Regions from separate parts of the Micromonospora sp. NPDC093244 genome, predicted to be linked through region 1. Evidence: riboswitches for the same ligand, from Rfam matches in the RefSeq annotation. Region 1 holds a riboswitch; each other region holds the start of a gene.
The links. Region 1 has a riboswitch for cobalamin ahead of cobN (cobaltochelatase subunit CobN). Riboswitches for the same ligand answer to the same signal wherever they lie in the genome.
Positions count from the first base shown of each region.

Region 2: it holds a riboswitch for cobalamin, as region 1 does, so the genes downstream of both, AB0N27_RS29125 (CbtB-domain containing protein) here and cobN (cobaltochelatase subunit CobN) in region 1, are expected to answer to the same signal.
Region 3: it holds a riboswitch for cobalamin, as region 1 does, so the genes downstream of both, AB0N27_RS29075 (ribonucleoside-diphosphate reductase subunit alpha) here and cobN (cobaltochelatase subunit CobN) in region 1, are expected to answer to the same signal.

Region 1 covers NZ_JBFBEO010000001.1:1,651,602-1,659,204, forward strand. Annotated here, with positions in the region: gene AB0N27_RS07305 (hypothetical protein) at 1-41, opposite strand, end outside; gene AB0N27_RS07310 (hypothetical protein) at 116-823, opposite strand; gene AB0N27_RS07315 (RNA polymerase sigma factor) at 816-1,391, opposite strand; gene AB0N27_RS07320 (hypothetical protein) at 1,518-1,853, shown strand; cobalamin riboswitch at 2,139-2,268, shown strand; gene cobN (cobaltochelatase subunit CobN) at 2,555-6,223, shown strand; gene AB0N27_RS07330 (VWA domain-containing protein) at 6,220-7,603, shown strand, end outside.
Region 2 covers NZ_JBFBEO010000010.1:83,829-91,431, reverse strand. Annotated here, with positions in the region: gene AB0N27_RS29140 (GH92 family glycosyl hydrolase) at 1-4,487, shown strand, start outside; gene AB0N27_RS29135 (histidine phosphatase family protein) at 4,628-5,215, opposite strand; gene AB0N27_RS29130 (CbtA family protein) at 5,212-5,979, opposite strand; gene AB0N27_RS29125 (CbtB-domain containing protein) at 5,970-6,173, opposite strand; cobalamin riboswitch at 6,208-6,362, opposite strand; gene AB0N27_RS29120 (amidohydrolase family protein) at 6,593-7,471, shown strand.
Region 3 covers NZ_JBFBEO010000010.1:70,851-78,453, reverse strand. Annotated here, with positions in the region: gene AB0N27_RS29090 (enolase C-terminal domain-like protein) at 1-963, opposite strand, end outside; gene AB0N27_RS29085 (ROK family protein) at 1,111-2,211, opposite strand; gene AB0N27_RS29080 (MFS transporter) at 2,253-3,479, shown strand; cobalamin riboswitch at 3,555-3,771, shown strand; gene AB0N27_RS29075 (ribonucleoside-diphosphate reductase subunit alpha) at 3,962-6,307, shown strand; gene AB0N27_RS29070 (ribonucleotide-diphosphate reductase subunit beta) at 6,361-7,356, shown strand; gene AB0N27_RS29065 (hypothetical protein) at 7,430-7,603, opposite strand, start outside.

The sequences.
Region 1 (7,603 bases):
AGGAGCGCCGACCCCAGCGTGAACCTGACCCAGGCAGCCATGTCGCCCTCCGGTACATCGAGGAAACCACGTCGTGTGTCGCACCTTCTCGACACCGCTCGGGGCCGGCGGGTTCCTACGTCATCGACCGGGCGATGTCGATCGCCTCCAGCTTGGTGAGGTCCCCCTCGAGCCGGTAACTCACGCCGTCCGCCTGCCAGATCAGGGTCGAGGCGGCCAGCCGGGCGGTCTCCTGGCGCACCTGCCCGGCACGGTCCACGTAGGACAGGACGTGTGGGTTGGCGACCCAGACGGCGAAGTCCCCGTTGACCTGGACCCACTCCGCGTCCGGTCGGACTGTCTCCTTGTGGAAGGACAGGTTGAGGCGGCCGTCGAAGGCGTCGACGCGCAGCGCGCCCCCTCGGTAGAGCAGCGTCGCGACCCGGTGGGCGCCTGTGGCGTCGGGGTCGGCGACGAGCACCTGCTCGGGCGGGCCGAGCTTCGCCGGTACGCGGATCGGAAAGCGCACCGCCCGCTGCGCCTCGTCCAGCCCTGACGTCCGCTGCGACGGCAACGGCGACGGGGTGCCGGCGGGCCGGCCCGACGACGGGGAGATGCTGACTCCCGCGAAGCGCAGCAGACCGCCAACGGCGTCGGCGACGGCGGCCCGTGTCGGCGGCAGCACCGCCACCAGCAGGGCGGCGAGTGCCGCGGCGGCGTACGCGCGCCACAGGTGTCGCCGGGGCGCGGCCAGCCGGGCGCGCACGCGTGCTGTCACGTCCGGTGGGTCGGGCGTCTCCAGCCAGGCGGCGAGGTCGCGGAGGTCCTTCTCAAGGTCATCCATGCCGGACCTCCTCGCGGTCCAGCAGGCCGCGGAGTTTCGCCAACGCCCGTGACGTCCGCGACTTCACCGTGCCCCGGGGCCAGCCCAGCGCCTGCACGGTCTCCTCCTCGCTGAGGTCGAGGAAGAACCGGCAGACGATCACCTCGCGGTCGCGTACCGGAAGTTGGCGCAGCGCCCGCACGAGCGCCGCGCGCCGTTCCCCGGCGAGGACCGCGCCGACCGCCCCGTCCTCGGCGGCCTCCGACGCCGGGCTGGCGGCCGCCGCGCGCAGGAAGAGCCCCTCCCGACGGCTGCGCGTACGGTGCAGGTTGCGCGTCTCGTTGGCGACGATCGCCAGGAGCCAGGACCGGAAGGACGACTCACCGCGATAGCGGGCGAGTTTGCGGTACGCCTTCACGAACGCCTCCTGGACGATGTCCTCGGAGTCCGATCCCGCACCGAGCAGCACCGCCGTCCGGTACGCGGACGCGGTGTGCCGGGTGACCAGGAGGTCGTACGCCTCCAGGTCACCTGTTCGGGCGCGGGTGACGAGAACGTGGTCGTCCAGGGGAGCCTCCGGTTCGATCACCCTCATGACACCGCACGGGGGCTGCGGGTTCCACCCAGCGCGGGTCAGCTTGCTCCCATCCGACGTGCAGGGTGTTGCCAGGAATCGGTGCTGCACTGAGGGGAGCGTCGAGGAAAGGGGTGGGCCATGGGCTGGTTCAGTAGGCGGGCACGGGGTGCCGAGGCGACCCCCACGAAGCTGGACCGGGAGGCGACCCGCGACGACCTCGCCGCGCTGGAGGCGTTCGTCACCAGCCGGCGGGGGGTGGAGTTCTACCTGGAGCCGGAGACCACCGCCACCGACACGACAGTGGTGGCGATCGCCCACGACGGGGAGTGGATCCGCCGCCGCACCGGCACGCCACGGGCGGCGGGCGCCATTGCCCGAAAGCACGCGGTGCCGCTGTACGAGGCGGGGCGTACCGGCTACCCCGAGCGGATGCGGGTGTGGAGCCGGGCCCACCCGGAGCGCCACGCCCGCTGAGACTCCGCCGCCAAGAAGCCCAGCACCGCCGGCCAGCGCGGCGGGGGCCGGAGTGCCCTGCCCCTCCTTTGCTCTGCTTACCGATAAGCGGCAGTAACGCTCCCTTTCTGGTGCGTATGGGTAAGCAGAGCAAAGGATGTCGGGCATTGATCCGGGGTATCGAGGTCGGATGATCCGCTGTCGCGGCGACAGCTGAAGCTCGGTGACGCACACCCGCTCGGCCGGCCGGAGCGGCGTTGACCCGCAGCGCAGGGGTGTGGCAGCATTCGCAGCCTGACGGCAGTGAAGGAAGTCGGTGCGAATCCGACGCGGTCCCGCCACTGTCACCGGGGAGCGATCCCCCCTCGTGAGTCACGGCCGTGTGTCTGCGGTTGGAAGGCCGGGGGAGAGCGTCGATCCGGAAGCCAGGATACTTCGGCCGTCGGATGTACCCCAGGGCGTGGACACCCGAGGAGGACCCGATGACGCAGGGCGTCTCTGTCACCGACGAACACCGTCGTGACCCGAGCGGCGACCGATTCGCCGCACCCGTAGCCGCGCACCCTCCCGCCGTTCGTCGCTGAGTTCCGTACCGCGTCGCCCGTCGTCGCCGGCCCCGCGCCAGTGAGCCGGTCGGGTCGCGGTACCCGCCGAACGCTGCGCCCATCCCACGTCGACAGCCGCCTCCGCGAGCCTGTGGACGTTACTGTCCGGAGCCTGCCGTGCGCACTCTGCTACTCTCCACAGCCGACACCGATCTGCTGGCCGCCCGCGCCAGCGACGCCGACTACCGCCTCGCCAACCCCGCACGGGTCGCGGCCGACGAGGTGCCCGCCCTGCTCGACGGGGTCGACCTGGCCGTCGTACGCCTGCTCGGAGGCCGACAGGCGTGGCCCGACGGGCTCGCCGCGGTGCTCGCCAGCGGACTGCCCACTGTCGTGCTCGGCGGTGAGGCGGCGCCCGACGCGGAGCTGATGGCCCTGTCCACGGTGCCGTCCGGAGTGGCCACCCAGGCCCTGGCGTATCTCGTCGAGGGCGGGCCGGACAACCTGGCGCAGCTCGCCCGGTTCCTCGGCGACACGGTCCTGTTCACGGGCGAGGGCTTCGCCCCACCGGTACGCACACCGGCGTACGGCGTGCACGGCGCGCACCTGGCCGACCCGTACCTGCCGACAGTGGGGATCGTCTTCTACCGGGCACACGCCCTGGCCGGCAACACCGGATTCGTCGACGTGCTCGCCGACGCGGTACGCGACGCCGGCGGCAATCCGCTGCCGATCTACTGCGGCTCGCTGCGCGGGCTGAGCGCCGGCACCGAACCGCTCGGGCTGTTCACCCGCTGCGACGCGCTGCTCGTCACCGTCCTCGCCGCAGGTGGCGCGGTCGCCGCCGACGCCTCCGGCGGCGGGGCCGAGGACGCCTGGGACGTGGGAGCCCTCGCCGCCCTGGACGTGCCGGTCATCCAGGCGCTCTGCCTCACCAGCACCCGTGAGCAGTGGGCCGGCAGCGACACCGGAATGTCCCCGTTGGACGCCGCGATGCAGGTGGCCATCCCCGAGTTCGACGGCCGGATCGTCACCGTGCCGTTCTCGTTCAAGCAGATCGACGCCGACGGCCTCTCCGTCTACGCCGCCGATCCCGAACGGGCCGCCCGGGTCGCCGGGATCGCGGTGCGCCACGCCCGCCTGCGGTACGTGCCCAACGGCGACAAGCGGATCGCCGTGGTGCTCAGCTCGTACCCCACCAAGCACTCCCGGGTCGGCAACGCCGTCGGACTGGACACCCCCGTCTCGGCGGTACGGCTGCTCGGCGCGCTCGCCGAGGCCGGCTACCACCTGGGCGACGCGCCGGTGCCCGACGACGGCGACGCGCTGATCCACGCGCTGATCGCCGCGGGCGGGCACGACGTGGAGTGGCTCACCCCCGAACAGTTGGCCGCCGCCCAGGCCCGGATGCCGGGGCGGACGTACCGGCGGTGGTTCGAGGCGGTGCCGGCCGAGCTGCGCGATCGGATGCGGGAGCACTGGGGGGAGCCGCCCGGCGAGCTGTACACCGACGGCGGCGACATCGTGCTCGCCGGGCTGCGCTTCGGCAACGTGGTGCTGCTCATCCAGCCGCCACGCGGCTTCGGGGAGAACCCGATCGCCATCTACCACGATCCGGACCTGCCGCCGAGCCACCACTACCTGGCCGCGTACCGCTGGCTGGCCGCGCCGGTCGCGGACGGCGGCTTCGGCGCGGACGCCGTGGTGCACCTGGGCAAACACGGCACCCTGGAGTGGCTGCCCGGCAAGGGCCTCGGCCTGGCCGCCGACTGCGCACCCGACGCGGTCCTCGGCGACCTGCCGCTGGTGTACCCGTTCATCGTCAACGACCCCGGCGAGGGCACCCAGGCCAAGCGCCGGGCGCACGCAGTGGTCGTCGACCACCTGGTGCCGCCGATGGCCCGCGCCGAGACGTACGGCGACCTGGCCAAGCTGGAGCAACTGCTCGACGAGTACGCGACGGTGCAGGCACTCGACCCGGCGAAGGTGCCCACCGTTCGGGCGCAGATCTGGGACCTCGTACGCGCCGCCGAACTGCACCACGACCTGCACGCCGAGGCGATGCCGGACGCGGACGACTTCGACGACTTCGTGCTGCACCTCGACGGGTACCTGTGCGAGGTCAAGGACGTGCAGATCCGCGACGGGCTGCACATCCTCGCCGCCGCGCCGACCGGGGAGCCCCGGGTCAACCTGGTCCTCGCGGTGCTGCGCGCCCCGCAGATCTGGGGCGGCGCCCACGCCCTGCCCGGTCTGCGGCAGGCACTCTCCGCCGCGTACGGACTCGACGAGCAGGAACTACTCGCGGCACCGGGAGAACGACTGGCCGTGCCCACGGCGCTCACCGACGCGGTGGACGGGCCGGCCGGCACCGCCGCCGACGCCGTCGACCTGATCGAGGCCCTCGCCCGGCGGCTGGTCGTCGGCATGGAGACCCTGCACTGGGACGTGGACGCCGCCGACGCCGTGGTCGTCGAGGTGACCGGCCAACCGATCCCGGACGCGGTCGCGGTGCTGCGCTTCGCCGCCACCGAACTGGTGCCCCGACTCGCGCGGACCACCGACGAGCTGACGAACACCCTCGGCGCGCTCGACGGCCGGTTCGTGCCGCCCGGACCTTCCGGCTCACCCACCCGGGGCCTGGTCAACGTGCTGCCCACCGGCCGCAACTTCTACTCCGTCGACCCCAAGGCGATCCCCAGCCGCAACGCCTGGGACGTCGGGGTGGCCCTGGCCGACTCGCTGCTCGCCCGGCACCTCGCCGACACCGGGGCGTACCCCCGCTCGGTGGGGTTGACCGTGTGGGGCACCAGCGCGATGCGCACCCAGGGCGACGACATCGCCGAGGTGCTCGCGCTGCTGGGCTGCCGACCGGTCTGGGACGAGCGGTCTCGGCGGGTCACCGGCGTCGAGGTGGTGCCGACCGCCGAGCTGGGCCGACCCCGCGTCGACGTGACAGTGCGCATCTCCGGGTTCTTCCGCGACGCGTTCCCGCACGTCGTGGCCCTGCTCGACGACGCCGTCCGACGGGTCGCCGCCCTCGACGAGCCGGACGCGGACAACTACCTGCGCGCCCACGTCAACGCCGACCTCGCCGAACACGGCGACGAGCGGCGGGCCACCGCCCGGATCTTCGGCTCCAAACCCGGCGCGTACGGCGCCGGTCTGCTGCCCCTGATCGACGCCCGGACCTGGCGTGACGACGCCGACCTGGCCGAGGTCTACGCGGTCTGGGGCGGCTACGCGTACGGCCGGGGCCTGGACGGGCGGGAGGCGCGCGCCGACATGGAACGCTCGTTCGCCCGGATCGCGGTGGCCGTGAAGAACCAGGACACCCGCGAGCACGACATCGTCGACTCCGACGACTACTTCCAGTACCACGGCGGGATGGTGGCGATGGTCCGCCACCTCACCGGCACCGCCCCGCAGGCGTACGTGGGTGACTCGGCGATGCCGCACGACGTGCGGACCCGCACGTTGGGTGAGGAGACCCGGCGGGTGTTCCGGGCCCGGGTGGTCAACCCGAAGTGGATCGCCGCGATGCGCCGGCACGGCTACAAGGGGGCGTTCGAGCTGACCGCCACAGTGGACTACCTGTTCGGCTACGACGCCACAGCCGGCGTCGTGGACGACTGGATGTACGAGCACCTGGCCGCCGCGTACCTGTTCGACGAGACGACCCGGGAGTTCCTGGAGCGGTCCAACCCGTGGGCGCTGCGCGGCATCACCGAGCGGCTGCTGGAGGCCGCGGACCGGGGGCTGTGGGCCGAACCCGACCCGTCCACCCTGGACCGGCTCCGCGACACGTACCTGGCCAGCGAGGGTGACCTGGAGGACCGGGCATGACGTACCCGTTCAGTGCCGTGCTCGGCATGGCCGACATGCGGTTGGCGCTGCTGCTCAACGCGGTCTCCCCGGCGATCGGTGGGGTCCTCGTGCGTGGCGAGAAGGGCACCGCCAAGTCGACGGCCGTGCGCGCCCTCGCCGCGCTGCTGCCCCCGGTCCGCCGGGTCGCCGGCTGCCGGTTCGGCTGTGACCCGGCCGAGCCCGACCCGGCCTGCCCGGACGGTCCGCACCCGGTCGACGTGGCCGCCGAGACCCGGCCGGCCTGCCTGGTCGAGCTGCCGGTCGGCGCCGCCGAGGACCGGGTGGTCGGGTCGCTGGATCTGGAGCGGGCGATCGGCGAGGGGGTACGCGCCTTCGAGCCGGGCCTGCTCGCCGCCGCCCACCGGGGCGTGCTCTACGTCGACGAGGTCAACCTGCTGCACGACCATCTCGTCGACCTGCTGCTGGACGCGGCGGCGATGGGCCGCAGCCACGTCGAACGCGAAGGCGTCTCGGTCAGCCACGCGGCCCGGTTCCTGCTGGTGGGCACCATGAACCCGGAGGAGGGGGAGTTGCGCCCGCAGCTGCTCGACCGGTTCGGGCTCACCGTCGAGGTGGGGGCGAGCCGGGACCCGGCGGTCCGGGTCGAGGTAGTCCGCCGCCGGCTCGCGGCCGACGCCGACCCGGCCGGGTTCGCCGCCCGCTGGGCCGACGCCGACGCCGACGTCGCCCGGCAGGTGGCCGCCGCCCGTCGCCGGCTCCCCGGGGTACGACTGCCGGACGCCGCGCTGCGGCAGATCGCCGAGGTGTGCGCGGCGTTCGACGTGGACGGGATGCGCGCCGACATCGTCACGGCCCGCACGGCCCTGGCGCACGCCGCCTGGCTCGGCCGGGACCGGGTCACCATCGACGACGTACGGGTGGCCGCCCGGCTGGCGCTGCCGCACCGCCGCCGCCGCGACCCGTTCGACACGCCGGGGCTTGACGAGGAGCGCCTCGACGAGGCGTTGTGGCAGGCCCAGGACGCCCACCCCGACGACCCGGACGACGGCCCCGACGGCGGTGGCCCGGCTGACGGTGGCCCGGCTGACGGTGGTCCGGATGGCGGTGGCCCGGATGGCGGGAGCGGTCTGGGCGGCGCTGGTCCCGAGGGCGGCTCCGGGACCGAGCGCGACGCACACACCAGCCGCGACGGGGTCGGGAGCGGCGCACCCACCGGCCGAGACGGGTCCGGGCACCCGACGGCCGACGGCCCGGACGGTCTCGACGACGCCGGGTCGCCGCAGGGCGGCTCGGGCGGGCAGGTCCCGGACGCCGAGGCCGGCGGCCAGGAGGCCAGCGTCGGCGGAGAGGACGACTCGACGCGCCGGCCGGGTAACGGCGGCGACGGGCAGCCGGTTG
Region 2 (7,603 bases), on a different contig from region 1:
TCACCCGCTTCCAGGGGTGGCTCGACGACCTCACGGTGACCGCCTCGCCAGCGCCGATCGACGGCTCGCGGCTGACCAACTACGTCGACACCCGGCGTGGCACCAACTCCACAGGCGGGTTCTCGCGGGGCAACAACCTGCCGATCACCGCCGTGCCCAACGGCTTCAACTTCTTCACCCCGGTCACCGACGCGACGTCCGACTCGTGGGAGTACGAGTACCACCGGGTCAACAACGCGGAGAACCTGCCCATGTTGCAGGGCCTCGCGATCTCCCACGAGCCGAGCCCGTGGATGGGTGACCGGAACCAGATGTCGGTGATGCCCGTCGCCGGCGACCGCCCGCTCACCGGTGCGCCGTCCAGCCGGGCGCTGGCCTTCAGCCACGACGACGAGACGGCGCGGCCGGACCTGTACCGGGTCGCGCTGCGCAACGGCCTGACCGCCGAGATGGTCCCCACCGACCACGCAGGCATCATGCGGTTCACGTTCCCGGCGGGGCAGCCGACCGGCAGCCTCGTGTTTTACAACGGGACGTTCACCATCGGCGCGGACGGCACGTTCACCGGCTGGGTCGACAACGGCAGTGGCCTGTCGGCCGGCCGCAGCCGCATGTTCGTGTCCGGCGCGTTCGACAGGGCGCCGACGGCGACGTCCGCGACGTCCGCGACCTTCGACGTGACCGCCGAGCGTCAGGTGACCATGCGGATCGCCACGTCGTTCCTCTCCGTCGACCAGGCGCAGCGCAACCGTGACCTGGAGGTCACCGGCCGCGCCTTCGAGCAGATCCAGGCCGCCGCCACGGCGGCGTGGAAGGACCGGCTCGGCCGGGTCGAGGTACGCGGCGCGACCGAGACGCAGCTGGTGACGATGTACTCCAACCTGTACCGGCTGAACCTGTACCCGAACTCGCAGTCGGAGAACACCGGCACCGCCGCCGCGCCGCGCTGGCAGTACGCGAGCCCGGTGTCGGCGCCGACCGGCACGTCCACCGCCACCCGGACCGGCGCGAAGATCGTCGACGGGCAGATCTACGTCAACAACGGTTTCTGGGACACCTACCGGACCGTGTGGCCCGCCTACTCGCTGCTCTATCCGGATGTGGCGGCCCGGATCGCCGACGGGTTCGTCCAGCACTACCGCGACGGCGGCTGGATCGCCAGGTGGTCGTCGCCCGGCTACGCCGACCTGATGACAGGCACCAGCGCCAACGTGGCTCTCGCCCAGGCGTACCTCACAGGGGTCAAGCTGCCCGACCCGCTCGCGGCGTACGACGCGGCGGTGAAGGACGCGACTGTCGCGTCCGGACGCGGCGCGGTCGGCCGCAAGGGCATCGAGACCTCGCTGTTCCTCGGCTACACGCCGACCTCCACCGGAGAGTCGGTGTCGTGGGCGCTGGAGGGCTACATCAACGACTACGGCATCGGCAACATGGCCGCCGCGCTGGCCAAGGACCCCGCCACGCCGAAGTCGGAACGCCAGCGGCTCACCGAGGAGTCGCGGTACTTCCTGGAGCGGGCCCGTAACTACGTGCACCTGTTCGACCCGAAGACGAAGCTCTTCCAGGGGCGCGACGCCGCCGGCACGTTCCTCGCCGGTGACCCGCTGGCCTGGGGTGGCGTCTACACCGAGACCAACGGGTGGAACTTCGCCTTCACCGCCCAGCAGGACCCTCGGGGCCTGGCCAACCTGTACGGCGGTCAGAAGGCGCTGCGGGACAAGCTCGACACGTTCTTCGCCACCCCGGAGAACGCCGACCGCCCCGGCGGGTACGGCGGGATCATCCACGAGATGCTCGAGGCGCGGGCCGTGCGGATGGGTCAGCTCGGCATGAGCAACCAGCCGTCGCACCACATCCCGTACATGTACGACGTCGCGGGCGCCCCGGCGAAGACGCAGTCGATCGTGCGGGAGCTGCTGCGCCGGCTCTACGTGGGCAGCGAGATCGGCCAGGGCTACCTCGGCGACGAGGACAACGGCGAGATGTCGGCGTGGTACGTCCTCAGCTCGCTGGGCATCTACCCGTTGCAGGCGGGCTCGTCGCAGTGGGCCATCGGCTCGCCACAGTTCACCAGGATGACCGTCCACCGCGCGGCCGGTGACATCGTGGTCAACGCGCCGAACAACAGCACCAGGAACGTGTACGTGCAGGGCGTGAGCGTCAACGGCAAGAAGCAGCGCGCCGTGTCGGTGGACGTGTCCACCCTCGCCCGGGGCGGCACCGTCGACTTCCAGATGGGCCCCAACCCGTCGTCCTGGGGCAGTGGGAAGAACGACGCCCCTCCGTCGCTGACCAGGGGCGACGAGGCGCCGAAGCCGTTGCAGGACACCACAGGCCCCGGCCTCGGCACCGCGACCGCTACCGGCGGGCAGGACGCGGCGAAGCTGTTCGACGACTCGTCGACCACGCAGCTGACCTTCGCCTCGGCGACCCCGCAGATCAGCTGGGCGTTCCGTGGCGGACGGCAGAAGCCGACGTCCTACACCATCACGTCCGGGGCGGGCGCCGGTGATCCGGCGGACTGGCGCCTCCAGGGCTCCAACGACGGCATCACCTGGAGCACAGTCGACTCCCGCAGCGGTCAGGTGTTCCGGTGGCGCAACCAGACCCGCCCGTACACCATCGACAGGCCGGGACGGTTCGCGCAGTTCCGGCTCGTCGTGACCAGGACCGTCGGCGGCGCGCAGACGAACCTCGCCGAGATCGAGCTGCTCGCCGGGGGAGACGTCGACCTGTCCGGCGGCGACGTCGCGGTGACGGCGGCGGATGGCGTGCGGGCGACGGCAGGCGTACCGGTCTCGGTGCCGCTGGCCACCGTCACCGGTGGCACCGCAAGCGGGTACCGGGCCACCATCGACTGGGGTGACGGCACGCCTGTCACCGAGGGCACCGTGACGCCCAGCTCGCGGGCCGTCTACCGGATCGGCGGTTCGCACACCTACGCCACGCCGGGCTACCACCAGGCGAGCGTCACGGTGACCGACGGCGCCAGCCAGAGTTCCGCGACGGTAGGCGTCGACGTGGCGTACGTCCCGAAATCCGGCCTGACCGGCGCGTTCGACAGCGTCTGCGTCGGCGACGAGGGGGTCCTCGCGGCGGACTGCGACGCCAAGTCGTGGGCGTACTCGCGGGCCGCCCTGGCGGCGGCCGGCGTGACCCAGGGCGTGCGGCAGCAGGTGCCGGGCACCGAACTGCGGTTCACGTTGCCGGTGATCCCGCCGGGGCAGCCGGACAACGCCACGGGCAACGGCGCGACCATCGACCTCGACCTGCCGGCCGACGCGCGGACCATCTCGTTCATCGGCGCCGGTACGCAGGGCAACCAGAGCACCACGGGCACGGCGACGTTCAGCGACGGCAGCACCGCCAGCATCCCCATCCAGATGAGTGACTGGACGTTGGGCGGCAACCCCAACGGCACCCCGTCGTACGACAACATCGTCGTCGCCAGGTCGGCGTACCGGCTCAGTGGCACGAGCCGGGACGGCGCCCAGCCGTTCCTGTTCGCCACCGCGCCGTACCAGATCCCGCAGGGCAGGACGCTGGTCTCGGTGACCCTGCCGACGCAGACCGGCGACCCGCGCTCGGCGGGCCGGATCCACGTGTTCGCCGTCGCCGACGACGGCACGCCGGCCGCCGCCCTGACGACCGTCGCGCCGAACGCCCAGACGGCCACCGCCGGGCAGACGTTCGCGGCGAAACTCGGTTCGGTGACCGGCGGTGTTCCCGGCGCCACCGGCTACCGGGCCCGGGTCCAGTGGGGTGACGGCACTGTTCCGGACGACGTGACTGTCGACGCGTCGGGTGCGATGACCGGTCAGCACACCTACGCGCGCGAGGGCACCTACACGGTGCGGGTCACGGCGTGGGACACCCGCTCGAGCGGCACCGCGAGCTTCACCGTGACCGTGGCACGTGGCGGGGCGCGGCCGGCGATCGCGCTTGCCGCGTCCGCGACTGTCGGCACCGGGGACGCGATCACCGTCGACGGCAGCGGGTTCGCCGCCGGCGAGCAGGTGACCGTCAGCGTCGGGACGGACCCGGCGCGGCGCACGACCGTCGCGGCCTCCGCGACGGGGACGGTGCGGATCTCGGTGCCGACGTCAGGTGACGCGCAGCCGGGTCGCTACGCCGTGACGGCCACCGGCGCGTCCTCGCGGACACCGGCGACGGCGACCGTCCAGGTCACCGGTGAGGCACAGGCGCCGACCTACCGACCGCGGGTGGCGTTGCTGAGCACGTCCGGTCCGCGCGGGGCGTCGATCACGCTCGACGGTTCCGGGTTCGCCCCGAACGAGGCGGTCACCGTCACAGTCGGCGACGGCCCTGCGGTCAGCACCGTACGCGCGAACGGTGACGGTGTGCTCGCCGGTGCGACGGTAAGCGTTCCGGGTACGGCGAAGGCGGGCGCGACAAGCGTCACGCTCACCGGCGCCACGTCGGCGACGACGGTGTCCCGGCCGTTCACCGTCACCGCCGCGAGGTGAGCCGCAGGTAGCGCAGCCGCGTCGGGCGGGCCGTGACCACGGTCCGCCCGACGCGGGCGCGGCGGAGAGATCGTGCCGGCTGGCAGTGGTCGGCCCGGGGAAGCGGCGCGTCGACCAGTCGCGCGGCGGGCCGGTCGGGGTCAGCGGGCGGCCAGTCGCAGGTGCCACCGCGAGCCGTGGTCGGTGAGCTGGACGATCGCCAGCGGCTCGACGTCCACCTGCCGGTACGTCGCCACCGGCAACCCCAGGGCGTGCACGACGGCGACCCGGATGACGAGCGGGTGGGTGACCGCGATGATCCGCTGCCCGCTCCCGCGTTGCCCGTCCAACCAGCGGCCGACCCGTTCCCGCAGCGCGACTACCGACTCGCCACCGTGGGGTGCCGCCTCCGGTGCCGACAGCCACTCGCGTAGCGCCCGGGGCTGGTCGGCGGCGACCTCGTCGAGGGACCTGCCGGTCCAGTCCCCGTGGTCGCAGTCGCTCAACGCGACCTCGACGGTGGGCGCGAGGCCGAGCGCGCCCGCGGTCTGGATGGCCGCGACCGCCGGACTGGACACACAGACGTCGGCGACGCCCAGGTGCCCCCGGCGACCGGTCCCGGCGGCGGCCAGGGCGAGAGCGGCCCGTAGGCCGCCCTCGTCCAGGGCGTCGTCCGCGCCGCCGAAGCGGGCCCGCCGTTGGGCGGCGGTGTGGGCGTGTGCGACCAGCCGCAGGCTGGTCGTGGTCACCCGGTCGGTGCCGCGCCCGCGGCCCGACGGTGGCCGTGCCGCATCAGGGCCGCGAACAGCAGGCCGATCCCGGTCCAGAGCACCACCTGGGTGCCGAGCGAGGCCAGCCGGAAGTCCCACAGCAGGGTCGCGGGGAAATCGGCCGGGACCTCCTGGAAGGACGGCATCACCACATAGGACACGACGGTGACCAGCAGGAATCCACCGACTGCCGCCGCGGCGCGCAGCCCCGGCGCGTCGGTGCCGACCGCCCGGTAGCCCAACGAGCCCGCCCAGACCGCCACCAGGCCGAGCACCACCATCAGCAGGTAGGTGACAGTGCGCTGGTTGATTGTCGCCGGGTCACCGACCGCCGGTGGGTTCGCCGGATATTTGAGGAACGGCACGATGACCGCGCCGAGCAGCGCGGCGCCGGCCAGTGGCAGCCCCGAGCGGCCGTCGTCGTGGACGCGCCGACGGCGGGCCAGCAGGACGTACGCGGTGGCCAGCAGACCACCCATCGCGGCGCCGAACAGGCCGGTGGCCAGGAAGAGACCTCCGCGCTGACCGTTCCGGCCGACCAGGGTGTCCTCGTGATCGTGCCCGCCGGCAGCCGGTTCGGCGTGCGCCGCTGCCGCCTCCTCGATCGCGATGGCCGCCTCGACGTGCGGTTCACCCGCGACGTACGCGAAGATCCCCGCGAGCAGGCCGGCCACCAGCCCGGCGAGCAGGCCACGGGCGAGGACGGTGACGAACGGGGGAGCGGTGGTGGTGGTCAGTGGCACGGAACGCCCAGCAGGTGCCGGCCGTCGTGCATGAGCTCGTGCAGGAACATGCCACTGCGTGAGACGGCACCCTGGTCGAAGGCGACGAGGTAGGCCAGCAGGGCGAGCGCGGCGACCGTCGCCAGGACCGTCCACAACAGACGCACGGTGCCAGCGGGATGAACCAACGGCTGGCTGGACGTGGAACTGGACATGAATACACGAACCTCCCCGGGGATGACGCGTCCCCATCGCAAGGCTGCGGACGACCGAGCGTCCTGGCTCGCGGGCTCCGGTAATGCTGGAGAACCGCTCACAGTGGCGCGACCGCGCCGGATTCACACCGGCTTCCCTCGCGTCGCCGCAGATAGTGGGTCGACGGTATCGGTGCCGCCCCGGACGGTCAACCCGGCTCCGTGAGCCCGGCCGCGCCGACCGGGCCGGCGCTCGTCGAGGTGGATGATCGGTCGACATTCGTCCTATCAAAAAGGCCCGTCAGCACCGTTCCCATTGGACCGCCGGCCCCCTGAAGGGGCAGAAAGATATGATGCTTGACGGGAAACTGTTACCGCTAACATGGACCAACCGAACGAGCGGGGTCTGGGTTGAACGTGAGCGTGTCAGGGTGGGGCCGATGACTCCCGGCGAGCCGGTCGAGCGACCGGACGTCGTCGACGCGCACCATCACCTCTGGGTCCGGGCGCGACACCCGCAGCCCTGGATCGACCCGGACACCATGGCCGCGATCGATGCCGACTTCACCCCGGTGGACCTCGCCCCTGTCGCGCACGCCGCCGGAGTCACCCAGACCGTCGTCGTGCAGTCCGTCGCGACCCGCACCGAGACGCCGGAGCTGTTGGGCATCGCCGCCGCCGATCCCCTCATCACCGGGGTCGTCGGCTGGGTCGACCTCACCGCCGCCGACGTCGCCGACCGTCTCGACCGGCTCCGGACGGGCCGTGGCGGGGAACGCCTGGTCGGCATCCGCCACCTCGTGCAGTCCGAACCCGATCCGGCGTACCTCGACCGTCCGGACGTCCGGCGGGGCATCGCGGCCGTGGGCGCCGCAGGCCTCGCCTTCGACCTGCTGGTACGCGACCACCAGTTGCCCGCCGCCGTCCGGCTGGTGCGGGACCTGCCCGACACGCGGTTCGTCCTGGACCATCTCGGCAAGCCCGCGCTGGGGCGCGGCGATCTCGGCGACTGGCCTCGGGGCCTCGGCGCGCTCGCCGCCGAGCCCAACACGACGGCGAAGCTCTCCGGCCTGGTGACCGAGGTGGACGGGCCATCCTGGACGACTGACGATCTGCGACCCGCCGTCGAGCACGCGCTCGACGTGTTCGGGCCGGACCGGTTGATGTTCGGTTCGGACTGGCCGGTGTGCCTGCTCGCCTCCTCGTACCTCCGCTGGATCGAGGCCCTCACCGACCTGCTGGAGCCGCTCGGCGACGACGAGCGTGCGGCGATCTGGCGACGGACCGCTCGTCGCGCGTACCGGCTGCCCACGTCGTGACACGGCGGATCTCGCGGGCCGCGAGATCCGCCGCTCGTCCACCGCGTCGTGGGAGTACGCCCCGGCGACTCCGGTCCTCGACGTCCTGCCAAGGCATCGTGCCTGGTCGATAGCATGTCCCTGCTGGGCGGC
Region 3 (7,603 bases), on a different contig from region 1:
GGCGCCGGCCTGGAACAGCTGCTTGAACATCACCCGGTTGTGGCAGTGCTCGCCGGTGGCGACGCCGATGGGCGCGACGGCACGGCGGACGGCCGCGTGGCCGAGGATGTCGTCGGGGCTGGTGGGTTCCTCGATCCACAGTGGTTTGAACCGGGCGAGAGCCGTCACCCAGTCGATGGCCTGACCGACGTCCCACACCTGGTTGGCGTCGATCATGAGGTGGCGGTCCGGGCCGAGGATCTCCCGGGCGATGGTGCACCGGCGGATGTCGTCGTCGAGGTTGGCGCCCACCTTGAGCTTGACGTACCCGTAGCCGGTGTCCACCGCCTCCTGGCACAGCCGGCGCAGCTTGTCGTCGCCGTAGCCGAGCCAGCCGGCCGAGGTGGTGTAGGCGGGGTAGCCGGTGCGGTGCAGCTCGGCGAGGCGGTCGGCCTTGGTGCTCTCCTTGGCGCGCAGGATGGCGAGCGCCTCGTCCCGGGTCAGCGCGTCGGACAGGTAGCGCAGGTCCGCGATGTCGACGAGCTGCTCGGGGGACATGTCGACGAGCAGGCGCCACAGCGGTTTGGCGGCGAGCCGGGCCACCAGATCCCAGGAGGCGTTCAACACGGCGGCGAGGGACAGGTGCACGACGCCCTTCTCCGGGCCGAGCCAGCGCAGCTGCGAGTCGGAGGTGAGCAGGCGGTAGACGGCCCCCATGTCCGCCGCCATCGTCGTCACGTCCAGGCCGACCAGGCGCTGGGCCTGGTGGACCGCCGCGGCGGCGACGATGTCGTTGCCGCGCCCGATGGTGAAGGTCAGCCCGTGACCGGCGAGCGGCGCACCCGTGCTGTCCAGACCGTCGGTGTGCAGGACGACGTACGCCGCCGAGTAGTCACCGTCCTTGTTCATGGCGTCGGAGCCGTCAGCGGTCAGGGAGGTGGGGAAGCGGACGTCTTCGACGGTGACGGCAGTGATCTGCGGCATGCGCTCCTCGCCCGGCTAACGAAAGATCGGATGATGCCTGGGAGTGTACGGACGCCCGATCAGGGCCGTCAACGATGTCGATCAACGCCTGGGCCCAGACATCCGATGTTTCCGGGCTCCCTTCCAGTCGGTGGGAGGGCTCCCCGGTCAGCCCTGGCGCGGGATGAGGCCCGGTACGCCGTACTGCCGGTCGAGGACCTGCATGGCCGCGCCCGCCGCGATCACGTCCGCGCCCAGGCTGGACAGGGCGACGTCGGTGACCAGCCAGTCCGCGCGGGGCACCTGGGTGTGCACGGCCTCCTCGACCGCCGCGAGGTAGGCGCCCTGGTGCCGCAGGAGGTCGGCGCCCGCCAGCACCACGTGGGCGAGGTCGAGGGTCTGGAGCAGGTTGACCACGCCGACGGCCAGGACGCGGGCGGCCCGCGCGATGTCGCCGGCCTCGGCGGCCCGGTTGTGCACGACCTCCAGGCACCCGTGGCGTCCGCACACGCAGCGCGGTCCGTCGAGGTCGACGACCGTGTGGCCGAACTCCCCGGCGTTGGTGTGCGCTCCCCGGTGGGCGGTGCCGCCCAGCCAGAAGCCGCCGCCGATGCCGGACTCGACCATGATGAGGACCGCGTCGCCGAAGGTCCCGCCACGCCGCCACGCCTCGGCCGTGACCCCCGCGGTGACGTCCTTGTCCAGGTGGACCGGCAGGCCCAGGTGCGCCTGCGCGAGCTTGCGCAGCGGTACGTCGTGCCAGTGCCGCAGGCCGTGGGCGTCGCGGACCAGGCCGTTCTCGTGGTCCAGTGGGCCGATCATGCCGATGCCGACGCCTGTGAGCCGGCCTCGCGGCTCCCAGTCCGTGGTGATCGCGTCGATGCCGGCGCGCAGGGCGTGCAGCAGGTGTTCGGGGGTGAAGTCGCGGGGGAGCGGGCTGACCGCCGAGTGGTGCACCCTGCCGGCCAGGTCGACGAGCACCAGCCGCAGCGTGCGCCGGGCGACGTGGGCGCCGATGGCGTACCGGCTGTCGGGGACCAGTTCGTAGACGACTGCGGGCTTGCCGATGCCCGGACGGCGCACGCCAGCGGACCGGATCAGCCCGTCGGCGGTCAGGCGGGCGATGACCTTGGAAACCGCCTGCGGGGTCAGGCCGGTGGCGGTGACGACTGTCGACCGCTCGAACGTCGGCACGGTACGCCCCACCGCCATGACCAGCGCCTGGTTGTAGCCGCGCAGGAACGTCACGTCGGCTGTGGTGCGCGTCATCCCACCACCCTATTACGCAACGCTGTTGCTAAATTTTCCCGGTGGATGGACTGAGCAGAAATCGGCGCCTCGCGGCGGTGGCCGCCCTGGCCCTCGGTGGCGTGGCGGTAGGCCTGACCGAGTTCGTGGCGATGGGCCTGCTGCCCGACATCGCGCGGGGACTTCTCCCGCAGCGGTACGCCCAGTCGCCGTCCGACGCGGTGGCCCGGGCCGGCTGGATGATCACCGCGTACGCGCTCGGCGTGGTCGTGGGCGCTCCGCTGATCGCCGCGCTGAGCGCGCGCCTGCCCCGCAAGAAGCTGGTGCTCGGGCTGCTCGTCCTCTTCGCCGTCGGGACCGTCGCGTCGGCGACCGCCCCGACGTTCGACCTGGTGCTTGTCGCGCGGTTCGTCGCGGCGCTGCCGCACGGCGCGTACTTCGGGGCGGCAGGTCTGCTCGCGGCGGCCCTGCTGGGCCCGGGCAACGAGGCCCGTGGCTTCGCCGCCGTGCTCAGCGGGTTGACAGTGAGCAACGTGGTGGGCGTACCCCTGATCACCCGGCTCGGGCAGGAGGCCGGCTGGCGTACCGCGTACCTGGTCATCGCGGGGGTGTTCGTGCTCACGCTGCTGGCGGTCCTGGCGGTCGTCCCGGAGGTCGCCGCGGCGGTGGACAGCTCGCCGGCCGCCGAGCTGCGGGCCCTGCGGACCCGGCAGGTGTGGCTCGTCGCGGCCACCGGGGCTGTCGGGTTCGCCGGCTTCTTCGCGGTCAACACGTACATCGCCCCGGTCACCACCGACGTCGCCGGCCTCGCCGCCGCGACGGTGCCGTGGGCGCTCGTCGCGGTGGGCCTGGGCATGACCGTCGGCAACGCGCTGGGCGGCTGGCTCGCGGACCGGGACCTGCGCCGCAGCATGATCGTCGGCTTCGTCTCGATGATCGTGAGCATCACCGTCTTCGGCCTCGTCGCGTCGAACCCCGTCGGCCTGTTCGTGGGGGCGTTCCTGGTCGGCGCGACGAGCCTCTACCTCGGGCCGGTCCTGCAGGCGCGCCTCATCACCGTCGCCCCGGGAGCCCAGCTCATGGGCGCGGCCATGAACCAGTCGGCGATGAACATCGCGAACAGTCTCGGCGCGGCCCTGGGCAGTGTCGCCATCGCCGCCGGGTTCGGCTACCTCGCACCGGCCTGGGTCGGCGTGCTCCTGGCCGTGCTCGGGTTGGGCCTGGCCGGTGTCAGCGTCACCGTCGAGCGCCGCTCGCGTACCCCCGAGCCGATCGCCGTCGCCAGCTGAACGCCTGCCGTGACGGCAGTCACCGACACGCCCGACACCGAGATGTGGGGTGTGACAACCACGGCGTCCCTATATATGGTGTCGAGCGCAGCTGGTTCGGCCGCTCATCCAGAGTGGTCGAGGCAAGAGGGAACCCGGTGGGAATCCGGGACTGTCCCGCAGCGGTGAGTGGGAACGACAGCCGTCATCAGCACTGGGCCACCAAACGCCTGGGAAGCGACGGCCGGTAGGAGACCGGCGAGACCGGTCGTGCCCGCGAGTCCGAAGACCTGCCAGCGCGCCGTACGCCCCACCCGGGCGAACGGCGGTCCGAGGCCGCGTGGGACGGCCGACGCCACAGGACCCGCGCCGTGCCGGCGTGGCGTCCGCCGGTGTCTGTCTCCTCGTGTCCGGACCATCAGGTCTCGAACTCCGAGGAGCGAGTGGTGACAGTCACCGAGGTAGTCCCGACCGCCAGCGACACGGCGCCGCGCCGCACGCAGATGCGGGTCCGCAAGCGCGATGGCAACACCGAACCGGTGGACGTCAACAGGATCGTCCGGGCCGTCGAGCGGTGGTCCGACGACCTCACCGACGTCGACCCGCTGCGGGTCGCGACCCGCACGATCAGCGGCCTGTACGACGGCGCGACGACAGCCGAACTGGACCGGCTCTCCATCCAGACCGCCGCCGAGATGATCGGCGAGGAGCCGCAGTACTCGCGCCTGGCCGCCCGACTGCTGGCCGGGTACGTCGACAAGGAGGTCCGCCGGCAGGGAGTCATCTCGTTCAGCGCGGCCATCCGCACCTGTCACGCCGAGGGCCTGATCGGCGACGACACCGCCGCGTTCGTGGCCGCGCACGCCGCGACGCTCGACGACGCCGTCGACCCGGACGGCGACCGCCGCTTCGAGTACTTCGGCCTGCGCACGGTGTACGACAGGTACCTGCTGCGCCACCCGAGCACCCGGCTGGTGCTGGAGACCCCGCAGTACTGGCTGCTGCGGGTGGCCTGCGGCCTGTCCACCACCCCCGACGAGGCGGTCGGCTTCTACCGGCTGATGTCCAGCCTGGCCTACCTGCCCAGCTCGCCGACGCTGTTCAACTCCGGCACCCGGCACACCCAGATGTCCTCCTGCTACCTGGTCGACTCCCCGCGCGACGAGCTGGACTCGATCTACCAGCGGTACGCCCAGGTCGCCAACCTGTCCAAGTTCGCCGGCGGCATCGGCATCGCGTACTCCCGGGTCCGGTCCCGGGGCGCGTTGATCCGCGGCACCAACGGGCAGTCCAACGGGATCGTGCCGTGGCTGCGCACCCTCGACGCGAGCGTCGCCGCTGTCAACCAGGGTGGCCGGCGCAAGGGCGCGGCCTGCGTCTACCTGGAGCCGTGGCACCCGGACATCGAGGAGTTCCTGCACCTGCGGGACAACACAGGCGAGGACGCCAGGCGCACCCACAACCTGAACCTGGCCAACTGGATCCCGGACGAGTTCATGCGCCGGGTCGAGGCCGACGGGATGTGGTCGCTGTTCGACCCGCACGAGGTGCCCGAGCTGCCCGACCTGTGGGGGGAGCGGTTCGACGTCGCGTACCGGGCCGCCGAGGCGCAGGGCCGCTACGTGCGGCAGGTGCCGGCGCGGGAGCTGTACGCGACGATGATGCGTACCCTCGCCCAGACCGGCAACGGGTGGATGACCTTCAAGGACGCCGCGAACCGGCTGTGCAACCAGACCGCCGACGACGGCAACGTGGTGCACCTGTCCAACCTGTGCACCGAGATCATCGAGGTGTCCAGCGACGCCGAGACCGCCGTGTGCAACCTCGGCTCGGTCAACCTCGCCGCCCACCTCGCCGACGGTGACCTCGACTGGGAGCGGCTGCGCGCCACGGTACGCACCGCCGTGACCTTCCTCGACCGGGTCATCGACATCAACTACTACCCGACAGCGCAGGCGGCGGCGAGCAACCCGCGCTGGCGCCCCGTCGGGCTCGGACTGATGGGTCTTCAGGACGTGTTCTTCGCCCTGCGGCTGCCGTTCGACTCCGCGGCCGCCCGGGAACTGTCCACCCGGATCAGCGAGGAGCTGTACCTGACCGCGCTGGAAACCTCCGCCGACCTGGCCCGCCGCTTCGGCGCGCACCCGGCGTACGCCCAGACCCGCGCCGCGCGCGGCCAGTTGCAGCCCGACCTGTGGGGCGTCGAGGGTACGCAGACCGCGCGCTGGGCCGCGCTGCGCGAGCGGGTCGAGGCGTACGGGCTGCGCAACTCGCTGCTGGTGGCGGTCGCCCCGACGGCGACCATCGCGTCGATCGCCGGCTGCTACGAGTGCATCGAGCCGCAGGTGTCCAACCTGTTCAAGCGCGAAACCCTGTCGGGCGAGTTCCTCCAGGTCAACACCGCCCTGGTCCGCGAGCTGAAGGCCCGTGGCCTGTGGACCGAACCGATCCGCTCGGCGATCAAGCGCGCCGAGGGCTCGGTGCAGGACATCGCGGAGCTGCCGGCCGGCGTCCGGGAGCTGTTCCGCACCGCCTGGGAGCTGCCGCAGCGGGCCTTGATCGACCTGGCCGCCGCCCGGGCCCCGTTCATCGACCAGTCGCAGTCGCTGAACCTGTTCCTGGCCTCGCCGACCATCGGCAAGCTCTCCTCGATGTACCTGTACGCCTGGAAGGCCGGCCTGAAGACCACGTACTACCTGCGATCGCGCCCGGCCACGAGGATCCAGCAGGCGACAGTGGCCGTCGTCGCGCCCGCCGCGTCCGTGGCTGTCGGCTCTGTCGGCCCTGTCGACGCCGAGGCGCTGGCCTGCTCGCTGGAGAACCCCGAGTCGTGCGAGGCCTGCCAGTGACCGCCGCCGACGCCACCACCGACCCCGGCACCACCGACACGAGGACCACGCACATGCTGCTCGACCCCGGGATGGATCTCACCCTGCGCCCGATGCGCTACCCGCACTTCTTCGACAGGTTCCGCGACGCCATCCGCAACACCTGGACCGTCGAGGAGGTCGACCTGCACGCCGACCTCGCCGACCTGGACAGGCTCTCACCTGCCGAGCGGCACCTGGTGAGCCGTCTGGTGGCGTTCTTCGCCACCGGCGACACGATCGTCGCCAACAACCTGGTGCTCAACCTCTATCAGCACGTCAACAGCCCCGAGGGTCGGCTCTACCTGTCCCGGCAACTGTTCGAGGAGGCGGTGCACGTCCAGTTCTACCTGAACCTGCTCGACACGTACGTGCCCGACGAGACCGAGCGGTTCGCGGCCTTCTCGGCCATCGAGAACATCCCCTCCATCCGCCGCAAGGCCGAGTTCTGCTTCCGGTGGATCGACTCCCTGCACGATCTGCGCGAGCTGCGGACCCGTGCGGACCGGCGGACGTTCCTGCTCAACCTGATCTGCTTCGCCGCCTGCATCGAGGGGCTGTTCTTCTACGGCGCGTTCGCGTACGTCTACTTCCTGCGCTCCCGGGGCCTGCTGCACGGGCTGGCCTCGGGCACCAACTGGGTGTTCCGCGACGAGTCCATGCACATGGCCTTCGCGTTCGACGTCGTCGACACCGTACGCGCCGAGGAACCCGACCTGTTCGACGACGACCTCGCCGACCAGGTCCGCGAGATGCTCACCGAGGCCGTCGAGTGCGAGGTCCAGTTCGCCGAGGACCTGGTCGGCCAGGGCGTACCCGGCCTGACGCTCACCGACATGCGGGAGTACCTCCAGCACGTCGCCGACCGCCGCCTCGCCCAGCTCGGCATCGACGCGCACTACGGCTCGGCCAACCCGTTCGCCTTCATGGAGTTGCAGGACGTTCAGGAACTGTCGAACTTCTTCGAGCGGCGGGTGTCCGCGTACCAGGTGGGGGTGACCGGCGCGGTGGCCTTCGACGACGACTTCTGAGGGGCGGCGCAGGGGCGGGGAGCGGTTGTGGCGGTGCGATAACGTCTGGCCGCACGGGATCCGTGGACGTCGATCATCGGGCGTCCGCAGCCCTCCCCGCGCCTGCGGGCCGCGTGCACGCGTGTCTGGGGCTCGGCATCGGCGTCGGCTGGCTCGTCAGGAACGCCTTCCCGCCCCACTCCACGGGCGACACCGTGGTGTTCACGGTGGTCAGAATTTGCTGGCGGTCGGTCTCGTCGCCGCTCTG